Rhodopseudomonas palustris: one gene and its partners. The protein of the gene in region 4 interacts with the protein of the main gene of each other region in a pairwise test. Links are inferred from orthologs where the notes say so. Each region holds a gene or a part of one and is shown on either strand. Other genes may lie near its edges.

What was found.
Region 1: the proteins of dnaE (region 4) and dnaQ interact in binary tests that used the Escherichia coli proteins (3 or more experiments, as listed by UniProt). The link is inferred for Rhodopseudomonas palustris from one-to-one orthologs.
Region 2: the proteins of dnaE (region 4) and SR870_RS03020 interact in binary tests that used the Escherichia coli proteins (3 or more experiments, as listed by UniProt). The link is inferred for Rhodopseudomonas palustris from one-to-one orthologs.
Region 3: the proteins of dnaE (region 4) and SR870_RS20415 interact in binary tests that used the Escherichia coli proteins (3 or more experiments, as listed by UniProt). The link is inferred for Rhodopseudomonas palustris from one-to-one orthologs.

The regions. Positions count from the first base shown.
Region 1 is NZ_CP140155.1:4,068,787-4,074,327, reverse strand. The notes cover bases 1,581-4,566. They hold dnaQ (DNA polymerase III subunit epsilon), read left to right. Parts: upstream 1,581-2,718; coding sequence 2,719-3,414; downstream 3,415-4,566. Other genes in these bases: SR870_RS18360 (Tim44/TimA family putative adaptor protein), read left to right, coding at 4,488-4,566; secB (protein-export chaperone SecB), read right to left, coding at 3,551-4,033; coaE (dephospho-CoA kinase), read left to right, coding at 2,087-2,686; SR870_RS18380 (Maf family protein), read left to right, coding at 1,581-2,033. Outside these bases: protoporphyrinogen oxidase HemJ, read right to left, coding at 1-136; SR870_RS18385 (pyruvate, water dikinase regulatory protein), read left to right, coding at 589-1,428; more of SR870_RS18380, read left to right, coding at 1,425-1,580; more of SR870_RS18360, read left to right, coding at 4,567-5,195; SR870_RS18355 (murein transglycosylase A), read left to right, coding at 5,233-5,541. UniProt on the Escherichia coli protein: DNA polymerase III is a complex, multichain enzyme responsible for most of the replicative synthesis in bacteria. The epsilon subunit contain the editing function and is a proofreading 3'-5' exonuclease.
Region 2 is NZ_CP140155.1:686,654-692,021, reverse strand. What follows is about bases 1,499-4,311. They hold SR870_RS03020 (aminotransferase), read right to left. Parts: upstream 3,576-4,311; coding sequence 2,421-3,575; downstream 1,499-2,420. Other genes in these bases: SR870_RS03010 (flagellar motor protein MotB), read right to left, coding at 4,147-4,311; SR870_RS03015 (rhodanese-like domain-containing protein), read right to left, coding at 3,583-3,909; SR870_RS03025 (polyamine ABC transporter substrate-binding protein), read right to left, coding at 1,499-2,410. In the rest of the region: SR870_RS03030 (B12-binding domain-containing radical SAM protein), read left to right, coding at 1-1,285; more of SR870_RS03025, read right to left, coding at 1,298-1,498; more of SR870_RS03010, read right to left, coding at 4,312-4,968; SR870_RS03005 (motility protein A), read right to left, coding at 4,999-5,368. UniProt on the Escherichia coli protein: Shows aminotransferase activity with methionine and histidine as substrates, and to a lesser extent also with phenylalanine.
Region 3 is NZ_CP140155.1:4,507,050-4,512,552, forward strand. The notes cover bases 996-3,943. They hold SR870_RS20415 (DNA polymerase III subunit gamma/tau), read left to right. Parts: upstream 996-1,500; coding sequence 1,501-3,387; downstream 3,388-3,943. Other genes in these bases: SR870_RS20405 (HIT family protein), read right to left, coding at 996-1,029; SR870_RS20420 (YbaB/EbfC family nucleoid-associated protein), read left to right, coding at 3,418-3,738; recR (recombination mediator RecR), read left to right, coding at 3,840-3,943. In the rest of the region: nudC (NAD(+) diphosphatase), read right to left, coding at 1-608; more of SR870_RS20405, read right to left, coding at 613-995; more of recR, read left to right, coding at 3,944-4,445; SR870_RS20430 (hypothetical protein), read left to right, coding at 4,465-4,890; SR870_RS20435 (AmpG family muropeptide MFS transporter), read right to left, coding at 5,041-5,503. UniProt on the Escherichia coli protein: Part of the beta sliding clamp loading complex, which hydrolyzes ATP to load the beta clamp onto primed DNA to form the DNA replication pre-initiation complex.
Region 4 is NZ_CP140155.1:1,515,435-1,519,438, forward strand. It holds dnaE (DNA polymerase III subunit alpha), read right to left. Parts: upstream 3,657-4,004; coding sequence 201-3,656; downstream 1-200. Other genes in the region: dapA (4-hydroxy-tetrahydrodipicolinate synthase), read right to left, coding at 1-68. UniProt on the Escherichia coli protein: DNA polymerase III is a complex, multichain enzyme responsible for most of the replicative synthesis in bacteria. This DNA polymerase also exhibits 3' to 5' exonuclease activity. The alpha chain is the DNA polymerase catalytic subunit.

The DNA of each region.
Region 1 (5,541 bases), 2.6 Mb from region 4 along the record:
ACTGCACCGAGCCTATCTCGGCCGAGCAGTGATAAACGAACAGCCGCGGCATGTAGAGCATTCCGGCCATCCACGAGATCACCGCGACCACGTGCAGGGTCTTCACCCAGAGATAAATATCGGTCCAGTCGATCATCGGTCGCCCCACCGCCTGCGCGGAATTCCAGAGCCGGTCTGGAACGCACCGACCGCGCAGCGCGTTATTCGAATGCGCGATCACGGAGTTTTCCGCAAGCTCCACTCCTCTAAACAATATTTATAGATTCTTAGGGTTTGAGTCGTAGTGAACGTGGATTGTGCCGGCGCAACAGACGCGCGGGCTTGTCCTTGCACGATTCACATGTGCACAGCCCAGGGCCTCGCTCGGCCGGATCGGCTCGAGCCCTGTGACGGCGGTCGTTTGCGCCGTGATCCCGTCGCTTTATCAAGAGACAAATCCACATTCACCCGCTAACCTTCCCGCCATCCCGTGACGATTTCCTCACCCGAGGCCTGTGAAGAAAAAACCGGGTTATCCCGCCCGCGCCGGCCGAGGTGCCGCCACCGGGCGGCTTTCGCCCCGTTGTTCACAGGATACACAGGGTCATGATGCTGACCGACGGCAGCTATTTTCACCTCCATCTGGTGTCGGATTCGACCGGCGAAACCCTGATCACGGTGTCCCGCGCGGTGGCGGCGCAATACGCCAATGTCAACGCGGTGGAGCACGTCTACCCGCTGGTGCGCAGCCAGAAGCAGCTCGACCGCGTGCTGCAGGAGATCGAGGAATCGCCCGGCATCGTACTGTTCACCCTGCTGGAGGGCGAACTGGTCGCCCGGCTCGAGGCCAAGTGCCAGGAGATCAACAGCCCGAGCCTGTCGATCATCGGCCCGGTGATGCAGTTGTTCGAGGCCTATCTCGGCGCCTCCACCACCGGCCGCGTCGGCGCCCAGCACACGTTGAACGCCGAATATTTCAAGCGTATCGACGCGCTGAACTATTCGATGATGCACGACGACGGCCAGCACGTCGAAGGGCTGGAAGAGGCCGATGTGGTGCTGGTCGGGGTGTCGCGCACCTCGAAAACGCCGACCTCGATCTATCTCGCCAATCGCGGCATCCGCACCGCCAACGTGCCGCTGGTCGCCGGGATTCCGATTCCGCATCAGCTCGAAACCCTGAAGAAGCCGCTGGTTGTCAGCCTGCACGCCTCGCCCGAACGGCTGATCCAGGTGCGGCAGAACCGTCTGCTCAGCCTCGGCGCCGGAAGTGGCAACGATTCCTACATCGACAAGCAGGCCGTCACCGACGAGGTCGTGCTGGCGCGCAAGCTCAGCGCCAAATACGGCTGGTCGCTGCTCGACGTCACCCGCCGGTCGATCGAGGAAACCGCTGCGGCGATCATGAAGCTGCTCGCCGATCGTCAACGCCAGAGGATGTCCGAATGACGCTTTGGCTCGGCCCCGGGCCGCTGGTGCTGGCGTCGCAGAGTCGCGCCCGGCAGGCGCTGTTGAGCAGCGCCGGAATTCCGTTCGACGCGATCCCGGCGGATATCGACGAGCGTGGCATCGCGACAGCCTCGGGCCTGTCGGCGCCGGGCGAGATCGCCGCGCTGCTGGCGCAGGAGAAGGCCGCGTTCGTTTCGAATCATCACCCCGGCCGCCTGGTGCTCGGCGCCGACCAGACGCTGGCGCTGGGTGCGCGGGGTTTCAACAAGCCGGCCGACCGCAACGAGGCGGCGAAACAACTGCGCGAACTCGCCGGCCGCCGCCACGAACTGCATTCGGCGATCGCCCTGGTGCGCAACGGCGCCACGCTGTTCGCCGAAGTCACGATCGCGCGGATGACGATGCGCCCGTTGAGCGACGAGGAGATCGCGGCGTATCTCGACGAGGCCGGCGACAAGGCGATGTCCAGCGTCGGCGGCTATCAGGTCGAAGGCCTCGGCGTGCATCTGTTCGACGGCATCCACGGCGACCATTTCACGATTTTGGGCCTGCCGCTGTTGCCCCTGCTGGGCTTTCTGCGTAGCCAGAAACTGCTGGCGTTCTAGCGCCGCGCGAGAACAAACGCGTCGAACACAATCCGCACGAGGGAGTGGGACGAATGCTGGTGCTGGGGCTCACCGGGTCGATCGGGATGGGAAAATCCACCACCGCGAAACTATTCGGCGAGGCCGGCATACCGGTCTACGACGCCGACGCCACCGTGCATAAGATCTACGAGGGCGAAGCCGTGCCGGCGATCGAGGCGGCGTTTCCGGGCACCACCATCGACGGCAAGGTCGACCGCGAGCGGCTGTCGGCGAAGGTCGTTCACGACGCCGACGCGATGAAGCGGCTGGAGCAGATCGTGCATCCGATGCTGCGCTCGCATCACCAGAACTTCCTCGACGACGCCGAATCGTCGGGCGCGCCGGTCGCGGTGGTCGACGTGCCGCTTCTGTTCGAGACCGGCGGCGAGAAGCGAGTCGATGCGGTGGTCGTCGTCACCACCTCGCCGGAGGTGCAGCGCGAGCGCATCCTCGCGCGCGAAAACATGACGCCCGAAAAGCTCGACGCCATTCTGGCGCGGCAGATGCCCGACGCCGAAAAGCGCAAGCGCGCGGATTTCCTGGTGGATACTTCGTTCGGACTCGACCCGGTGCGGGCGCAGATCCGCGAAATCCTCGACTCGGCTGCTAGGATGCCCCGCCGGCGGCCCTGATTCGCCGGCTCACGAAGACCGGCTGTTCCACGATGCGCGAAATCGTTCTCGATACCGAAACCACCGGCCTCGACCCGCTGCGCGGCGACCGCCTGGTCGAGATCGGCTGCGTCGAGATCTACAACCGGATGCCGACCGGGCAGACTTTCCACCGCTACATCAATCCGGAACGCGACGTGCCGGCGGAAGCCTTCGCGGTGCACGGGCTGTCGAGCGAGTTCCTGGCCGACAAGCCGCTGTTCGCGCAAGTGGTCGACGAATTCCTGGAGTTCATCGGTGACGACCCGCTGGTGATCCACAATGCCTCGTTCGACGCCGGCTTCCTCAATGCCGAACTGGCGCGGCTGTCGCGGGGCGCAATTCCGCGCGAGCGGCTGGTCGACACGCTGCTGCTGGCGCGGCGCAAGCATCCGGGCGTGTCGAACCGGCTCGATGATCTGTGCTCGCGCTATGCGATCGACAATTCCCGCCGCACCAAGCACGGCGCGCTGCTCGACGCCGAGTTGCTGGCCGAGGTCTATATCGATCTGATCGGCGCGCGGCAGTCGCAGCTCATTCTGGCCGAGGTGCCGTCGGACCGGGGCGGCGCGGGCGGCGACACGCCCCGCCGGCAGCGGCCGACCCCGCTCGCGCCGCGGGTCACCGAGTCCGATCGCGAGGCCCATGCGGCCTTCACCGCCACCATGGGCGACAAGGCGATCTGGAACGAGTATCGCCCCGGCGCGTGAGCGGCGCAGATCCACAATCCCGTCATGCCCGGGCTTGACCCGGGCATCCACGTCCGGATGCATCGATCCAACAAACGTGGATGGCCGGGACAAGCCCGGCCATGACGAAGTTTCAGATGTCTGTTCGAGCCGAGAATTAGCTCGGCTGGCCCTGCTGCTGGGCAGCCTGGCGGTCGATGTTCTGGCGATACAGGCCGACGAAATCGACCGGATCGAGCATCAGCGGCGGGAAGCCGCCGTCGCGGACCGCGCTGGCGATGATCTCGCGGGCGAACGGAAACAGCAGCCTCGGGCATTCGATCATGATCAGCGGGTGCAGGTTTTCCTCGGGCACATTGACGATCCGGAACACGCCCGCATAGGCCAGTTCGAAGCTGAACAGCACGGTGCTGCCGGATTCGGCCTTGCCCTCGATCGACAGCGTCACCTCGAATTCGTTCGCCGCCAGATTGTTGGCGCCGACATTGATCTGGATGTTGATCGCGGGCTGATTCTGCTGCGGCGCCAGCGAGGCCGGGGCGTTCGGGTTCTCGAACGACAGGTCCTTGGTGTACTGCGCCAGCACGTTGAGCTGCGGAGGAGCACCGGCTTCCGGAGGCGTGCCGTTTCCGTTGGTCATCGAATTCTCTCCTGAAGCGTGTGCGGGAAGCTGCGGCCGGCGATACGGCGGCATTCACGCGAATGGCGGGTGATGCTGTCGGCGAGTGGCTATCATAGGCCTGCGGCCATCCACAAGGTGGACCGAAGCAGCAGCCGGGCGAGCCCTCCGGGCCAGCCGGCGAGGCCGAAAGCCCCAGGCCGAGCCGGACGGACGCCCAAATCGCCGGCGGAATGAACTTTCTTACAATGATCCGGTTTCCCCGTTGCGCCGAAGCGCCTACATTCCGACCATCAATGCCCGGCCGGACGCGCAGCGGGGCTTGCCAACCCGGTTGGCTGTGCCAAAACGCGCCATTGGCTGGGACAGGTTCCTCACTACATGTGAGGGCCGGCCCGCATCGTGATTCTGGGCCGTCGGGCCGCAGGTGCAAACCGCACCCGCAGGCCGACGCCGATGAAGAAAGTGAAGCGACGTGGATATCTACACCATCATCTTCCTTGCGCTTGCGGTGTTCATTTTCCTGCGTCTGCGCAACGTCCTGGGTCAGCGGACCGGAAGCGAACGCCCCCCGTTCGACCGTGCCGCGGCGCGGGACATGATCCCGGGCAAGCAGGACACCAATGTGGTGTCGATGCCGGGCTCGGTGATCGACCAGGCCCCGACTGCGCCGAGCGCCGACGTCGTTCCGCCTTCGGATCGCTGGAAGGGCATCGCCGAGCCGGATTCGCCGCTGGAGCATGGCCTCAACGCGGTGTTCACCCAGGACTCGTCGTTCGACGCCAATCATTTTCTCTCCGGCGCCAAGGGCGCCTATGAGATGATCGTGATGGCGTTCGCCAATGGCGATCGGCGGTCGTTGAAGGATCTGCTGTCGAGCGAGGTCTATGAGAGCTTCGAGGCCGCGATCAAGGACCGCGAGAAGAACGACCTGAAGACCGAGACCCGTTTCGTCGCGATCGAGAAAGCCGAACTGCTGGGCGCCGAGGTCCGCGATCACATCGCCCAGATCACGGTGAAGTTCGTGTCGCAGATGATCTCGGTCACCCGCGACAAGGCCGGCGCCGTCGTCGACGGCAGCCCGGACAAGGTCGCCGACATCACCGACGTTTGGACCTTCGCCCGCGACATCAGCTCGCGCGATCCGAACTGGAAGCTGGTTGGCACGGGAAACGGCCTCTAGCGCGCAGGGCGCATCGCGCTCTGCCTGGGCGCGCGGCGTGCTCGCCGCCGCCTTGCTGTTGGCGCCGGCCGCCGTCGAAGCCGGGCCGCGCCACCACCATTCCTCCGGCCACCATTCCTCGGGACATCATGGCAGGAGCCACCACGCCGCCGCGCATAAGCGGCATGCCAAGCCGGTCTGGCCGATCGAAATCCCCGGCGGCCAATACGCCCCGGTGAAATGGGATCAGGTCGCCGGCTGGGATGCCGACGATCATCTCGCCGCCTTCAGGACGTTTCGTGAGAGTTGCCGGCCGATCGTGGCGCGGCGCAAGCCGGTCGCCGACACCAAGGCGCTCGGCTCGTCG
Region 2 (5,368 bases), 830 kb from region 4 along the record:
GCAGCGTCTTCTCGGCGATCTCGACGAGCTTCCGGACTCGGTGCACGGCTACAAACTGCTGGAGCCGCCCAGCAACGAGATGACGCTGGCAAGCCATGCGTTGCCCGCCAATCGCGTGAGAAAGCACAGCCCGATCGCCGGGATCGTCATGACGGCCGGCTGCAAGTTTCGTTGTTCGTACTGTCCGATTCCCGCTTACAATCAGTCGCAGTTTCGGGCCAAGAGCGGCGAACGCATCGCTGAGGAAATCGGGCAGATCGCCACCACTTTCGGCCTTTATAATTTCTTCGGCGCCGACGACAATTTCTTCAACAACACCAAACGCACGCTCGATATTGCCGGAACCCTCGCCCGCAAGGCCCGGGCCGGCCGACCGTTCTGCAAGATCCGGATCGGAACCGAAGTCACGGTGCACGACACGGTCGGGATGCGCGATCACCTGCCGCTGATCAGGGAGGCGGGATTCGCGGCAGTGTGGCTCGGCGTCGAGGACATGACGGCGACGCTGGTCAAGAAGGCGCAGGACAAGGACAAGACCGAACTCGCATTCCGATTGCTGCGCGAGAACAACATTCTGCCGATGCCGATGATGATGCACCACGACAGCCAGCCGCTGGTGACATGGAAGTCGAACTACGGTCTTCTCAACCAGATCAGGTTGCTGCGGAAGGCCGGATCGATCACCACGCAAGTGATGATGCTGACGCCGGCCCCCGGATCGAAATGGTACGAGAACGTGTTCGATTCGGGGATGGCTTTCAGCAAGGCGGGCGACGTCGCGGTCGAGCCCCACATCATGGACGGCAACTATGTCGTCGCCTCGAAACATCCCCGCCCCTGGATCAAGCAGGTCAATCTGCTGATCGCCTACACCTATTTCTTCAATCCGGTTCGCTTTCTAAGCGCGCTGATATTCTCGAAGTCGGCGGGGGTGTTCTCGAGCGCCGAAACGAGGACGGCGGAAGAGGTCAAGGATTACTCGGCCTCCAAGAAGATGCTGCGCCGCGCCGAGCTCAGGGTGCGGGCCCATCTGATCGATGCCGGCGCGCAGATCTACGGCATGATCGGACTGGTCCAGACCTACCGCCGAACGGCGGGATGGGCATGGCGGCTGTTTCGGCAAGATATCCAACGATATGATCGCACGCCCGTCAGTCCGATTCCGATGCGCGGCGTCGGCGGCAAGCCGTCCGATCACGCGCTCCCCGGCACGATCAATTTCAGCGATATCGGAAAGCCTGCCGTTCGCGAAGCGTCCGCGCGGGACATGGCGGGGACTGCCTGACCAGGGACGATTTCACCGTCCCGTCTTGACCCGCGTCCACAACCGGTTGATCACCCGCTGCGTCGCCGCGTCGCGCGCGGTGATGACGAACAGGCGCGACTGCATCGCCTCGTCCGGATAGATCGTCTTGTCGTTCAGCACGCGGGCGTTGACGAACTCCTGGCTCGCCTTGTTGCCGTTGGCGTAGGACAGGAAGTCGGAATTGCGCGCGGCGATCTCCGGGCGATAGAGGAAATTGATCAGTTCGTGCGCCTCGGCGACGTTCCTGGCGTCGGCCGGGATCGCGAGATTGTCGAAGAACATCTGCGCTCCCTCCTTCGGGATCGCGTAGCCGATCTCGACGCCGTTGTTGGCTTCGGTGGCGCGCGCTTGCGCCTGCTTGATGTCGCCGGACCAGCCGACAACCAGGCAGATCTCTCCGGTCGCGAGCGCATTGAGATATTCGGACGAGTGAAATTTGCGCACCGACGGCCGAACCTTGGCGACGGCGTCGGCGGCCTTCTCCAGATCGGTCTGCCTGGTCGAATTCGGATCGAGGCCGAGATGAGTCAGCGCCGCGGGCAGGATATCGTCGGCCGAGTCCAACATCTGCACGCCGCAGTCCTTGAACTTCGCCAGATTCTCCGGCTTGAACACGATGTCCCAGCTGTCGATCGCCGCCCCCTCGCCGAGAATGCGCTTCACCGCTGCGGCGTTGTAGCCGATCCCGGTGGTGCCCCACATGTAGTTCGCGGCATATTGATTGCCGGGATCGTACAGCGCGAGCTTCTTCGTCACCACGTCCCAGGCGTTCTTCAGGTTCGGCAGTTTCGAGGGATCGAGCTTCTGGAACACCTTCGCACCGATCTGGCGCTGCAGGAAATACGCGGTCGGCACCACGACATCGTAACCCGACTTGCCGGCGAGCAGCTTGGTCTCCAGCGTCTCGTTGCCGTCGAAGGTGTCGTAGACCACCTTGATCCCGGTCTCGCGGGTGAACTCCTCCAGCACGCCCGGCGCGACGTAGTTCGACCAGTTGTAGAAATTCACCACGCGATCCTGCGCCAGCGCCGGCGCGCCGAGGCTCGTCGACAGTGCCAGGGCCACACCGACAAGCCACGCTCGCGGGAACAATTCGTGTCGCATCGTCGAGACCCTAACGCCTGTGCACCGCGTCCGACAGCCGCTCGAGAGCGGTGTCGAGCGTCTGATCCTTCTTGGCGAAACAGAACCGCACCACCGAGGTGACCGGCTCTTCCTCGTAGAACGCCGACACCGGAATCGCGGCGACCTTGTACTCGTTGACGATCCGTTTGCAGAATTCCTCGTCGGTCTCGTTGAGGCCGAGCGGCGACAGATCGACGGTGAGGAAATACGTGCCCTGCGACTGGATCACCGGAAAGCCGATGCTGGACAACCCCTGCGCCAGCCGGTCGCGGCTCTTGGCAAGGCCCTTGCGCATCTGCAGGAAGTAATCGTCGCTCTTGCCGAGTCCGTACGCCACCGCGACCTGGAGATTGGGCGCCGTGGTGAAAGCGAGGAACTGATGCACCTTGGCCGCGACCCTCAGCAGCGACGGCGCGGCGCAGACGAAGCCGACCTTCCAGCCGGTCAGTGAAAAGATCTTGCCGGCCGAGCCGATCTTGATGGTGCGGTCGCGCATCCCCTCGATCGCAATCAGCGGGATGTGGCCGAGGCCGTCGAAGGTGACGTGCTCCCAGACCTCGTCGCAGATCGCGACCGCGTCGAACTCCTGGCAAAACCGCGCCAGCAATTCGAGATCCTCGCGCGGATAGACCACCGCAGCGGGATTGAGCGGATTGTTGAACACGATCGCCTTGGTCTTGTGACTGAAGACCTCGCGCAGCGCCTCCTCGGTGACGCGCCAATGCGGCGGCTCGAGCCGGACCAGCCGCGGAATGCCGCCGGCCTGCCGGATGATCGGCAAGTAGGAATCATAGACCGGCTGGAACACGATGACTTCGTCGCCGGGCGAGACCACCGACAGGATCGCACTCGCCAGTGCCTCGGTCGCGCCCGAGGTCACCATCACCTCGGTCATCGGGTCGAGATTGACGCCGTGCCAATGCGCGTAATGGGCCGCGATCGCCTGCCGCAGCTCGGGGATCCCCATCATCGAGGGATACTGGTTGTAGCCGTTGAGCACTGCATCCGCGGCGGCGCGGCGGATATCCTCCGGGCCCGGATCGTCCGGGAACCCCTGGCCGAGATTGATCGCGTCGTTGTCGCGCGCGAGCTGCGACATCGCCTCGAACACGGTAACGGGCAGATCGGCGAAGACCCTGTTCATCGCGCCATCAGCCGCCGGGCTTGGTCGGCAGGCCCGCCGCTTTCCAACCGAGGATGCCGCCGGCGAGATGCTTGTCATAGGCGAGGCCGGCCATCTGCGCCGCTTGCGACGCGGTCACCGAGCGTTTGCCGGAACGGCAGGCGAACACGACCTGCTTGCCGGCCGGATCGGGGATGGCCCTGGGATCGAAACTCGACAGTGGAACCACCACCGCGTCCGGATAGGCTTCTGCCGCCACTTCGTTCGGCTCGCGCACGTCGACCAGAAGATAGCGCCCCTCCGCGATCCCTTTGGCGACGTCCTGCGGCGTCAAATCCTCAACCTGGCCAACCACTCTCGTCTCTCCCGCGATTGCACTGCCTGGACCCAATTGTGCAACAACGAGAACGACGCTCGGCCATTGCATCGCCAAAGTCGCGCCTAGCGCGAGGAAAATCAAGCTTCGGAAAACGAGTGCGGTCATGCCGGGTGGATAGTCCGGCGGCGAAGGAAATGCACCGCCCCATTGGTCGAACGCGAACGCCGCATCGTGGACCCGCTCTGTGGCCGCGGCCTTCCGTCCGGTTCGCGGTTACGGCTTGAGCCCCGGCGGCAGTGCGGGGCTTTCGCGCATCAGCGTGATGGTCACCCGGCGGTTGGCGGCGATCGCGGGGTCCTCGGGGAACAGCGGCTGGGTGTCGGAGCGGCCGGTGACCGCAAAGAAATGAGAGGTCGGAACGCCCTCGCGTTCGAGGATCTGGCGCACCGCATTGGCGCGATCCGCTGACAGATCGAAGCCGTTGTAGTCGCTTCGCGACGACATCAGCCCGGCCGAGGTGTGGCCGGCGATGGTGAGCCGCAGCGGACTGGCGCGAAGCGGCCCGGCGAGCCGCTGCAGCAGACGCCGTGTGCGCTCGAACGGAGCCTTGGAGCCGTCGGCGAACATCGCGCGTCCGTCCTGGTCCATGATTTCGAGGTTGAGGCCCTGCTTGGTCTCTTCGAACATCACATTCTTGGAGAGCTCGGCGATTTCGGGCATGTCCTGCAGCGCCTGCCGCAGCGACGCCGAGGCGAGCGCGAACTCGCGATCCTCCTTGGTCTGGATGCCCTCGTCCTTGGAGACCTCGCCGGGCGACGGCTTGGCGGTCGACAGTTCGGGATTGACGTGTTCGGTGTTCTTGACCTTGCCGCGGGTCGGCAGCCCGTCGTTTTCGATGATGCCTGAATAGCGGGCGTCGGACTGGACGCCGAACGCTTCGCGCATCGAGCCTGCGACGACCTTCAGCTTGTCCTTGTCCTGCGTCGAGAATGCCGTCAGCATGACGAAGAACGCCAGGAGCAGCGCCATCAGATCGGCGAAGGTCACGAACCAGCCGTGACCGCCGTGTGCCTCCTCCCGTTTCTTCTTGGCCATGGCGCGCTTTCCGGCTGCTTCCGACTCCGACTAAGCGGGCACGCCTTCGTCTTCCTCGTGGCGGTGCTTTTCCGGCAGATAGGCGAGTAGCATTTCCCTGACGAGGGTCGGACTCTTGGAGTCCCGGATCATCAGAATTCCGTCGATGATCAGCGTGCGGTTGGTTTCCTCGTCGACCAGCTTGCCATGCAGCTTGTCGGCGATCGGAAGACAGATCAGGTTCGCCACGACCGCGCCGTACAGCGTCGCCAGCAGCGCGACCGCCATGAACGGGCCGAGCTTGGAGGGGTCCTGCATGTTGGAGAACATCTGCACCATGCCGAGCAGCGTGCCGATCATGCCGAATGCCGGCGCGCAGTCGCCGATCGCGCGATAGATCTTCGATCCCTCGTTGAGGTGC
Region 3 (5,503 bases), 3.0 Mb from region 4 along the record:
AGGCACGAATACATCCCGGCCGGAAACGGCTTCTGCCGGCCGAGCAGGCACTTGTCGCCCGACGTCACCAGCATGATCACCACCGGGTCGGTGCGCGGAAAATGCTCGGCCTTGCAGGTCGGGCAGTCGCGCTTCCAGCCGCCCTGCGACATCGCGGTGCGGGCGCCGCAATTGGCGCAATAGCCGTGGCGCTGGTGCCAACCGACCATCGACTTCGCCATCGCGATCGCCGAGAGCTGCTCGGCGGGCAGGATGCCCTGCATCGCCATGCCGCGCAGCTCGGCGATGCCGGCGTCGCTGCGGGTCATCAGCGTTTCGACCGCCGCGGCGCCGATGCCCATGCCGAACACCGCCGCGCCGTCGCGCAGGCCGAGAAAGATCGTGCCGGGATTGGCGCCGAGCGCCAGCGCCTCTCTGATCGACAGCAGCGCGCGCGGGCCGCTCTCCTCGTGCTTCACCACCAGCGAATCGCGATGCACCACATAGGCGCGGGTGTCGCTCTTGTCCTCCATCGCCATCAGTTTGGAATCATCGCCGCGCAGATGCGCGGCGCGGTCGAGGACGTTGCTGACGAAGGCCGGCTGGCCGAGCGGGAACGCGCTGCTCATCGGCTCAGCCCAGCCAGATCTTGCGCCGCAGCGCGTTGATGAATTGCTGCACTTCTTCGGCGTCGTGCGGCAGCGCCGGCACCACGCCCCACACCGGCCGCGGCCAGGCGGCGTCGTTGGAGCGCCGCGCGATCACATGAACATGAAGCTGCGGCACCACATTGCCGAGCGCCGCGATGTTCAGCTTGTCGCATTTGGTGATCTCCTTCAGCGCGCGGCCGACCCGGGAGATTTCCGTCATCAATTGCGCCTGCGCGACCTCGTCGAGATCGATGATCTCGACCGCGCCGGCGCGGCGCGGCACCAGCAGCAGCCACGGATAATTCGCGTCCTTGATCACCAGCACGCGGCTGAGCGGCAGGTCGCCGATATTGATGGTGTCTTTTTCGAGCTGCGGGCTGAGCGACCAATCGGAGGGCATGGCGGTTCCATCGGCCCGTTGGCAAAAGCGGGCTCTTGCGTGGTTGCGGGGGCGGGCCTCGGCCTCTCATAGCAACTCGGCCGAGGCCACGAAAGCCGCGGCGCGATGCGGAATTCACCGCCGCTGCCGCCACGTTGTGGGCTCGCACTGTCCGAAGGTCCAAGACGCTGCGCGCCCGCTTGCATTCGGGCGGTTTTGGCTCCAAATAGGGACCGGGAGATTGGCGGTGGACGAGCCACTCGCCAACCGGGTCAGGTCCGGAAGGAAGCAGCCCTAACGAGGTCCGGATCGGGTCGCTCGTCAGTCTCCTACCTGTTTTTCCGGCCGTTGCGCGCCGGTCGATCCAAAGGTGGCGTATCGGCCCGGCCTGCCGGGCGTCTGTCGGGCGCGGAGCGGATCGAGGGCTCCGCCGGACAGCTCCGCCCCGTTCCGCAATGCGGCCCCGAGAGAGAACACATTGCGGAACGACCGATGACCGACGCAGGCCCTCCCGCGACCCCTTCGGACGATTCGGATCAGACCGGCCTCGGCCTGGATGCAGGCGCCCCGGGCGCAGGAGCGCTGGGCGGCGCGCCGGCCGGCGCCTACCGGGTGCTGGCGCGCAAATATCGTCCCAACAGTTTCGAGGATCTGATCGGCCAGGAAGCGGTGGTGCGCACCGTCTCCAATGCGTTCGACACCGGGCGGATTCCGCAGGCCTGGATCCTCACCGGCGTGCGCGGCGTCGGCAAGACCACCACTGCGCGCATTCTGGCGCGGGCGCTCAATTACGAAATGCCGGACGGCTCGGTGAAGGGGCCGACCATCCACATGCCGGTGCACGGCGTGCACTGCAAGGCGATCATGGAAAGCCGGCACATGGACGTGCTGGAAATGGACGCCGCCTCGCATACCGGCGTCGACGACGTCCGCCAGATCAACGACAGCGTGCGCTACGCGCCGGCGTCTGCGCGTTACAAGGTCTACATCATCGACGAAGTCCACATGCTGTCGACGGCGGCGTTCAACGCCTTCCTGAAGACGCTGGAGGAGCCGCCGGAGCACGCCAAATTCGTGTTCGCCACCACCGAGATCCGCAAGGTGCCGGTGACGGTGCTGTCGCGCTGCCAGCGCTTCGATCTGCGCCGTGTCGAAGCCGACGTGCTGATGAAGCATCTCGGCGGCATCGCCGCCAAGGAAGGCGTCGAGGTCGAGGCGGAAGCGCTCGGCATCATCGCCCGCGCGGCCGAAGGCTCGGTGCGCGATTCGCTGTCGCTGTTCGATCAGGCGATCGCCCATGCGGCCGGTCTGGTGCGCGCCGATCAGGTCCGGCAGATGCTCGGCCTCGCCGACCGCACCCGCGTGATCGAGCTGTTCGACGCGCTGGCGCGCGGCGATATCGCGGCGGCGTTCGCCGAATTCCGCGACCAATACGACACCGGCGCCGATCCGGTGGTGGTGCTGAGCGACCTCGCCGAATTCGTGAACTTCGTCACGCGGGTCAAGATCGTGCCGGCGACCGCCGACAACGTCGCGTTCGGCGAGACCGAGCGGCTGCGCGGGCGCGAATTCGCGACCCGGCTGTCGATGCGGGTGCTGTCGCGGATGTGGCAGATGCTGCTCAAGGGCATCGCCGAGGTGCAAAGCGCGACGCGCCCGGCCGCGGCCGCCGAGATGGTGCTGGTGCGGATCGCCTACGCGGCCGATCTGCCGACGCCGGACGAGGCGATCCGGATGATCGAACAAGGCGGTGGCGGGACGCCGCTGCCCTCCGGTGGAAGCGGCGGAGCTGCTCCGCGTGGCGCCCCCTCCGCGTCGGTCTCCGTCGCGCCGACCCATGCGGCGATGGCGCCGCGCAGCGCGCCGCCGATGCTGCGTGGCGGCGCCGAGACCATGGCCCGGCCGCAGCCCGCCGCGCCTGCCGCGGCCCAGCAACCGACCCCCGCGGCGTTGACGATCACCAGCTTCCCGCAGCTCGTCGCGCTGGCGTCCGAGAAGCGCGATGTGATGACACGGATGGCGCTGGAAGCCGATGTGCGGCTGGTGCGGATCGAGGACGGCCGGCTCGAACTGGCGCTGGAACGCACCGCCTCGCGCGCCCTGATCGGCGACCTCGGCCGCAAGCTCGAACAATGGACCGGGCGGCGCTGGACCGTGATCGTGTCGAACGAGCCGGGACAGCCGACGCTGCGATCCCAGAACGAGGCGCAGAAGAACGAACGCGAGCGCGCCGCGGAGAGCGATCCGCGGGTGCAGGAGGTGCTGGCGCGTTTTCCCGGCGCCAAGGTGATCGAGGTGCGGCGGCTCGCCACCGAGCCGGCCCCGACCGATTCGGATATCGAAGACCCCGCCGACCCGGTCGACGACGACGATTCATGAGAATTCTGGCTCTTTCGAAAGGAACCGATCATGGCTGATTTCCTCGGCATGATGAAACAGGCGGCGCAGCTTCAGTCGAAGATGAAGGCGATGCAGGCGGAGCTCGACCAGATCGAGGTCGAGGGCCTGTCCGGCGGCGGCCTCGTCAAGGTCCGGATGACCGCCAAGATGGAAGTGCGCGGCGTTTCGATCGACCCCTCGCTGCTGAAGGCCGACGAAGGCGAGGTGCTGGAAGATCTGCTGGTCGCGGCGCTGGCCGACGCGCATCGCAAGGCGGAAGCCGCGATGCAGGAGAAGATGCAGGCGCTGACCGGCGGGCTCGGCCTGCCGCCCGGCCTCGGGCTGGGCTAGTCTTCCAGGAATACCGATTCGCAAGTTCTCGCCGACGTGCCGGCGGGCGTCTCGTTTGCGCCTGCCGCCGATCCGACTCACCGAAACGGATAGCTGTCCCGATGGCCATCGCGGTCGCAGGCCCCGAGATCGAACGTCTGATCCAGTTGCTGGCGCGGCTGCCGGGTCTCGGCCCGCGCTCGGCGCGGCGCGCCGCGCTGCATCTGATCAAGAAGCGCGACGCGCTGATGTCGCCGCTCGCCTCGGCGCTGCAGGTCGCGATCGACAAGATCGAGGTCTGCAAGACCTGCGGCAACATCGATACGCAGAATCCCTGCACGGTGTGCACCGATCCGCGTCGCGATCCGTCGATCATCGTGGTGGTGGCCGACGTCGCCGATCTGTGGGCGCTCGAACGCGCTTCCGCCACCAATGGCCGCTATCACGTGCTCGGCGCGACGCTGTCGCCGCTCGACGGCGTCGGCCCCGACGATTTGACCATCGACGCGCTGGTGGCGCGCGCCCATGATCCCGCGGTCGGCGAGATCATCCTGGCGCTCAACGCCACGGTCGACGGCCAGACCACGGCGCATTACGTCACCGACCTGCTGCAGGACGCGGGCGTCAAGGTGACGCGGCTCGCCCACGGCGTCCCGGTCGGCGGCGAACTCGACTATCTCGACGAAGGCACGCTGTCGGCCGCGATGCGGCAGCGGACCCTGTTCTGAACCACCGGAAATGGACCTGATGATCGAACGACTGCTGAAATCCTCGCTGATTGTCGCCGCGCTGATGGTGCTCCCGGTCTTGCCTGCGCGCGCGCAGGCCGCCGACAGTCAGGCAGCGCTGCCGAAGCCGAAGGCGATGAAGGTGGGCGACGTGCTCAGCGGCGAACTCACCGCGATGCGCTCGCGCGCCAGGGCCAAGGGCAAGAAGGGTCCGGTGTATCAGCTCGTCAGCGAGCCGCGCCGGCTGCCGCCGCCGTCCGGCCTGTGCAATCTCGAGAACGGGCCGGAAACGTTCCAGATCGTGCCCGCCAGCGACGCCCAGGCGGCGCAGCTCAAATCGCGCCTCGGCAAGAACGTGGTGCTGAAAGTCGAGTCGGTGGCCTGCGCCGAGGAGGCCGGGCAGTACAGCGAGGCTGTGGTGACGAAGTGGAGCCTGGTGAACTAAGCGGCCGCTTGATCACGCCGTAATTCTCTCCGTCATGCCCGGGCTTGTCCCGGGCATCCACGAACAGGCGCCTGCGTCGATGTAAGAACGTGGATGGCCGGGACAAGCCCGGCCATGACGACGTTTGAGCAAGAACAAAGCGGTGCGGGTCTAAACCCTCACCGGTCCGAGCGCCGTGAAATGATCGCGGCGCTGCAGCCAGAGCAGTAGCACCAGGCTCGGCGCGGCGACCGCGACGCTGATGATGAAGAACGCCGGCCAGCCGGTCGCCTGCGCCACATAGCCGGCGCCCGCCGACAGATAGGTCCGCCCCACCGCCGACAGCGCCGTCAGCAGCGCGTATTGCGTGGCGGTGTGCAGCGGGTTCTGGCATAGCGCCGACAGATACGCGACGAAGATCACGGTGCCGATCGCGCCGGTGAAATTCTCGACCGAAATCGCCAGCGCCAGCGCCCATTGGTTGACGCCGACGGTCGCGAGCCATGCGAACGCCAGATTCGACAGCGCCTGCAGCACAGCGCCGATCCACAGGCTGGCGACCAGCGAGTAACGTCGCGCCAGGAAGCCGCCGGCGAAGCCGCCGATCAGCGTGGCGGCGAGGCCGACGCCCTTG
Region 4 (4,004 bases):
AGCGAACCGTTCTTGAAAGGCGTGACCAAGGCGGTGAACGACCCCCGGAAATTCGTCTTGGCTGCCATAATGTTCTCCTGACGCGCAGTCCCGATCTGTGAACCTTTCATAACGGGTGCCGCGCGGCCGCGAAAGGCCCGCGACCGCCGGCGCGGCGCGGTTCCAGACGAATCCAAAGCCGCAGCACCGCCGGCCGGCCCTCAGAGAGTCTCGACCAGCTCCACGCCGGTCACGGCCTTGATGGCGCCGGCGATCTGCGGCGAAACCTGGAACCGGCCCGGCAGTTCGAATTCGACCTCGGTCTGCGGGTCGAGCCTCAGCACCAGCGCAATGTTGCCTCCGGCGACCTTGGAGTCCGGCGGCTGCAAGCGTTTTGTGATCGAATCGAGCGGCTTGGTGTCGCGCAGAAAGATCCGCAGCCCCTTCTGGGTCTTGGCCGCGGCAGCATCGAGTGGCTCGGCGTGCAGCACGCGGGCGCGGACGTCCTCGCCCTGCAGCTCGGCGCCGAGCTGCAGCAACACCGCGGCGCCCGGCTCCAGCACCTCGCGATATTGCGCCAGCCCCTCGGAGAACAGCACTGCCTCGAAATGCCCGGTCGGGTCGGACAGGCCCATGATTCCCATCTTGTTGCCAGTCTTGGTGCGCCGCTCCATCCGCGACACCACAGTGGCGGCGACCTTGCCGGCGGTGGCGCCGGATTTCACCGCCTTGCAGAAATCCGCCCAGGACTGCACCCGCAGCCGCTTCAGCGCGGTGGCGTAATCGTCCAGCGGGTGGCCGGACAGGAAGAAGCCGATCGCATCGTATTCGCGCCGCAGCCGCTCCGCCGGCAGCCACGGTTCGATCTGCGGCAGCACCACCTCCGGCGCGTCGGCGAGGCCGCCGAACATGTCGTTCTGGCCTGAGGTAGCCGCCTCGTGGCTGCGCTGGCAGGCGGCGATGATCGCATCGGCGCCGGCGAACACCCGCGCGCGATTGGGATCCAGGCAGTCGAACGCACCGGCGGCAGCCAGACATTCGACGACGCGCTTGTTGATCGCACGCGGGCTGACGCGGGCGGCGAAGTCGGCGATCGACGCGAACGGCTTGTCGCCACGCGCCTCGACGATCATCTGCACAGCCTGCAGCCCGACGCCCTTCAGGCCGGCGAGCGCGTAGTAGATAATGTTGGCGCCGACCTCGAAGGTCGGGCCGGAGCGGTTCACCGACGGCGGCTCGACCTTGATGCCGAGTCGCTGCGCCTCGGCGCGGAATTCCGACAGCTTGTCGGTGTTGTTGAGATCGAGCGTCATCGACGCGGCGATGAACTCGACCGGGTAATGCGCCTTCATGTAGGCGGTGTGATACGACACCAGCGCATAGGCGGCCGCGTGGCTCTTGTTGAAGCCGTAATCGGCGAACTTCGCCAAGAGATCGAAGATGGTGTCGGCGGAGTCCTTCGGCACGCCGTTCCTGGTCGCGCCCTCGACGAAGATCGCGCGCTGCTTCTCCATCTCGGCGCGAATCTTCTTGCCCATGGCGCGGCGCAGCAGGTCGGCTTCGCCGAGCGAATAGCCGGCCATCACCTGGGCGATCTGCATCACCTGTTCCTGGTAGATGATGACGCCGAAGGTCTCCTTCAGGATCGGCTCCAGCATCGGATGCAGATATTCCGGCTCCTCGTCGCCGTGCTTGCGCGCGCAATAGGTCGGAATGTTCGCCATCGGGCCCGGGCGATACAGCGCGACCAGCGCGATGATGTCTTCGAAACGGTCCGGGCGCATGTCGACCAGCGCGCGGCGCATGCCCTGGCTTTCAACCTGGAACACGCCGACCACATCGCCCCGCGCCAGCATCTGATAGCTGGTCGGGTCCTCGATCCCCAGCGTCGCCAGATCGATGTGGATGTCGCGCTGCTTGAGCAGCTTCACCGCGACGTCGAGCACCGTCAGCGTCTTCAGGCCGAGGAAGTCGAACTTCACGAGGCCCGCCGGCTCGACCCATTTCATGTTGAACTGGGTGACCGGCATGTCGGATTTCGGATCGCGATACATCGGCACGAGATCGGACAGCGGCCGATCGCCGATCACGATGCCGGCGGCATGGGTCGAAGCGTGCCGCGTCAGGCCCTCGAGCTTCTGGGCGATGTCGAAGGCGCGGGCGACGACCGGGTCCTCATCGCGGAAGGCCTGCAGCTTCGGCTCGCTTTCGATCGCCTGCTTCAGCGTCACCGGCGCAGCCGGATTCTGCGGCACCAGCTTGGTCAGCTTGTCGACCTGCCCGTACGGCATCTGCAGCACGCGGCCGACGTCGCGCAACACGCCGCGCGCCTGCAGCGTCCCGAAGGTGATGATCTGAGCGACCTGGTCGCGGCCGTAGCGCTGCTGGACGTATTCGATCACTTCGCCGCGGCGGTCCTGGCAGAAGTCGATGTCGAAGTCGGGCATCGAGACGCGTTCCGGATTGAGGAAGCGCTCGAACAGCAGGCCGAAGCGGATCGGATCGAGGTCGGTGATGGTCAGCGAATACGCCACCAGCGAACCCGCGCCGGAACCGCGGCCCGGGCCGACCGGAATGCCGTGCGCCTTGGCCCATTTGATGAAGTCGGACACGATCAGGAAGTAACCGGCGTATTTCATGCGCGTGATGACGTCGAGCTCGAAGGCGAGCCGCTTCTGGTAGTCCTCTTCGGTCATGCCCTGTGACAGGCCGTGGATGCGCATGCGGTCGGCGAGCCCCTGCTCGGCCTGGCGGCGCAGCTCGGCGGCCTCCGCGGCGGCCGCCTCTTCGGCGTCGTTGACGCTGGCGCCGACGGTGAACAGCGGCAGGATCGGCTTGCGGGTCAGCGGCCGATAGGCGCAGCGCTGGGCAATCTCGACGGTGGAGGCCAGCGCCTCCGGCAGATCGGCGAACAGCACCGCCATTTCGGCGCGGGTCTTGAAGCGGTGGTCGGGCGTGAGCTGGACCCGGTCGGTCTCGGCGATCAGCTTGCCGGAGGCAATGCACAGCAGCGCGTCGTGCGCCTCGAAATCGTCGGCGGTGGCGAAATGCGGCTCGTTGGTCGCGACCAGCGGCAGCCCCATGTCGTAGGCGATGTCGATCAGGCCGGCTTCCGCGCGCCGTTCGAAATCGGTGTTGTGGCGTTGCAATTCGACATAGAGCCGGTCGCCGAATGCCTGCGCCAGCCGCTCGCAGCGCAGCCGTCCCAGCGCCGGATCGGTCAGCATCGCCAGCGAGATCGGACCGTCCGGCCCGCCGGTCAGCGCGATCACGTCCTCGGTCTCGCCGTCCAGCCAGTCGAACTTGATATGCGGCGGCTGGTTCACCGGGGTCTCGAGGAACGCTCGCGAGTTCAGCCGCATCAGGCTGCGGTAGCCGCGCTCGCGCGTCGCCAGCAGCACGATCCGCGCCGGCGCCGCCAGCGCCGCGTTGCGCGAGGTCGGGTCCTGATCGCCGAAGTCGATGCCTAGCTCGAGGCCGACGATCGGCTGAATGCCCGAACCTGCGAGCTTGTCGGAGAATTCCAGCGCGCCGAACATGTTGTCGGTGTCGGTCAGCGCCAGCGCCGGCTGGTGGTCGGCCTTGGCGAGGTCCGCCAGTCGCGCGATCTTCATCGAGCCTTTCAGCAACGAATAGGCCGAGTGGACGTGCAGATGGACGAATCCGGCGTTGCTCATCGGCGGTGCGGCTTTCGATCGGGCGTGGATGGCGTGCGGTGAGAAGTGCTCGGTCGGCGCGCGCCGCGCGCGGCCGACTCGGCGGGAATGGTGGTCCGCCGGACGTGGCCGCGCAAGGCAGCCGCGCGACCTTATCCCCGCTGTCTGCGCCGCGCTTGCTGCTGCCGGCGCCGCGCCCTGCCCGCCGCCTCAGAGCTGCGGCAGCACCTGCGCCCAAACCGCCACCATGCTGATGAACAGCGCAATCGACGTCAACGCCGCAGCTTCCTGGATGAAGATCTTCAACATCGTCCGCTCCCTGACCACGTGAACATACGCAGAACATTGTTCTCATTTTGTTCTTGAGTC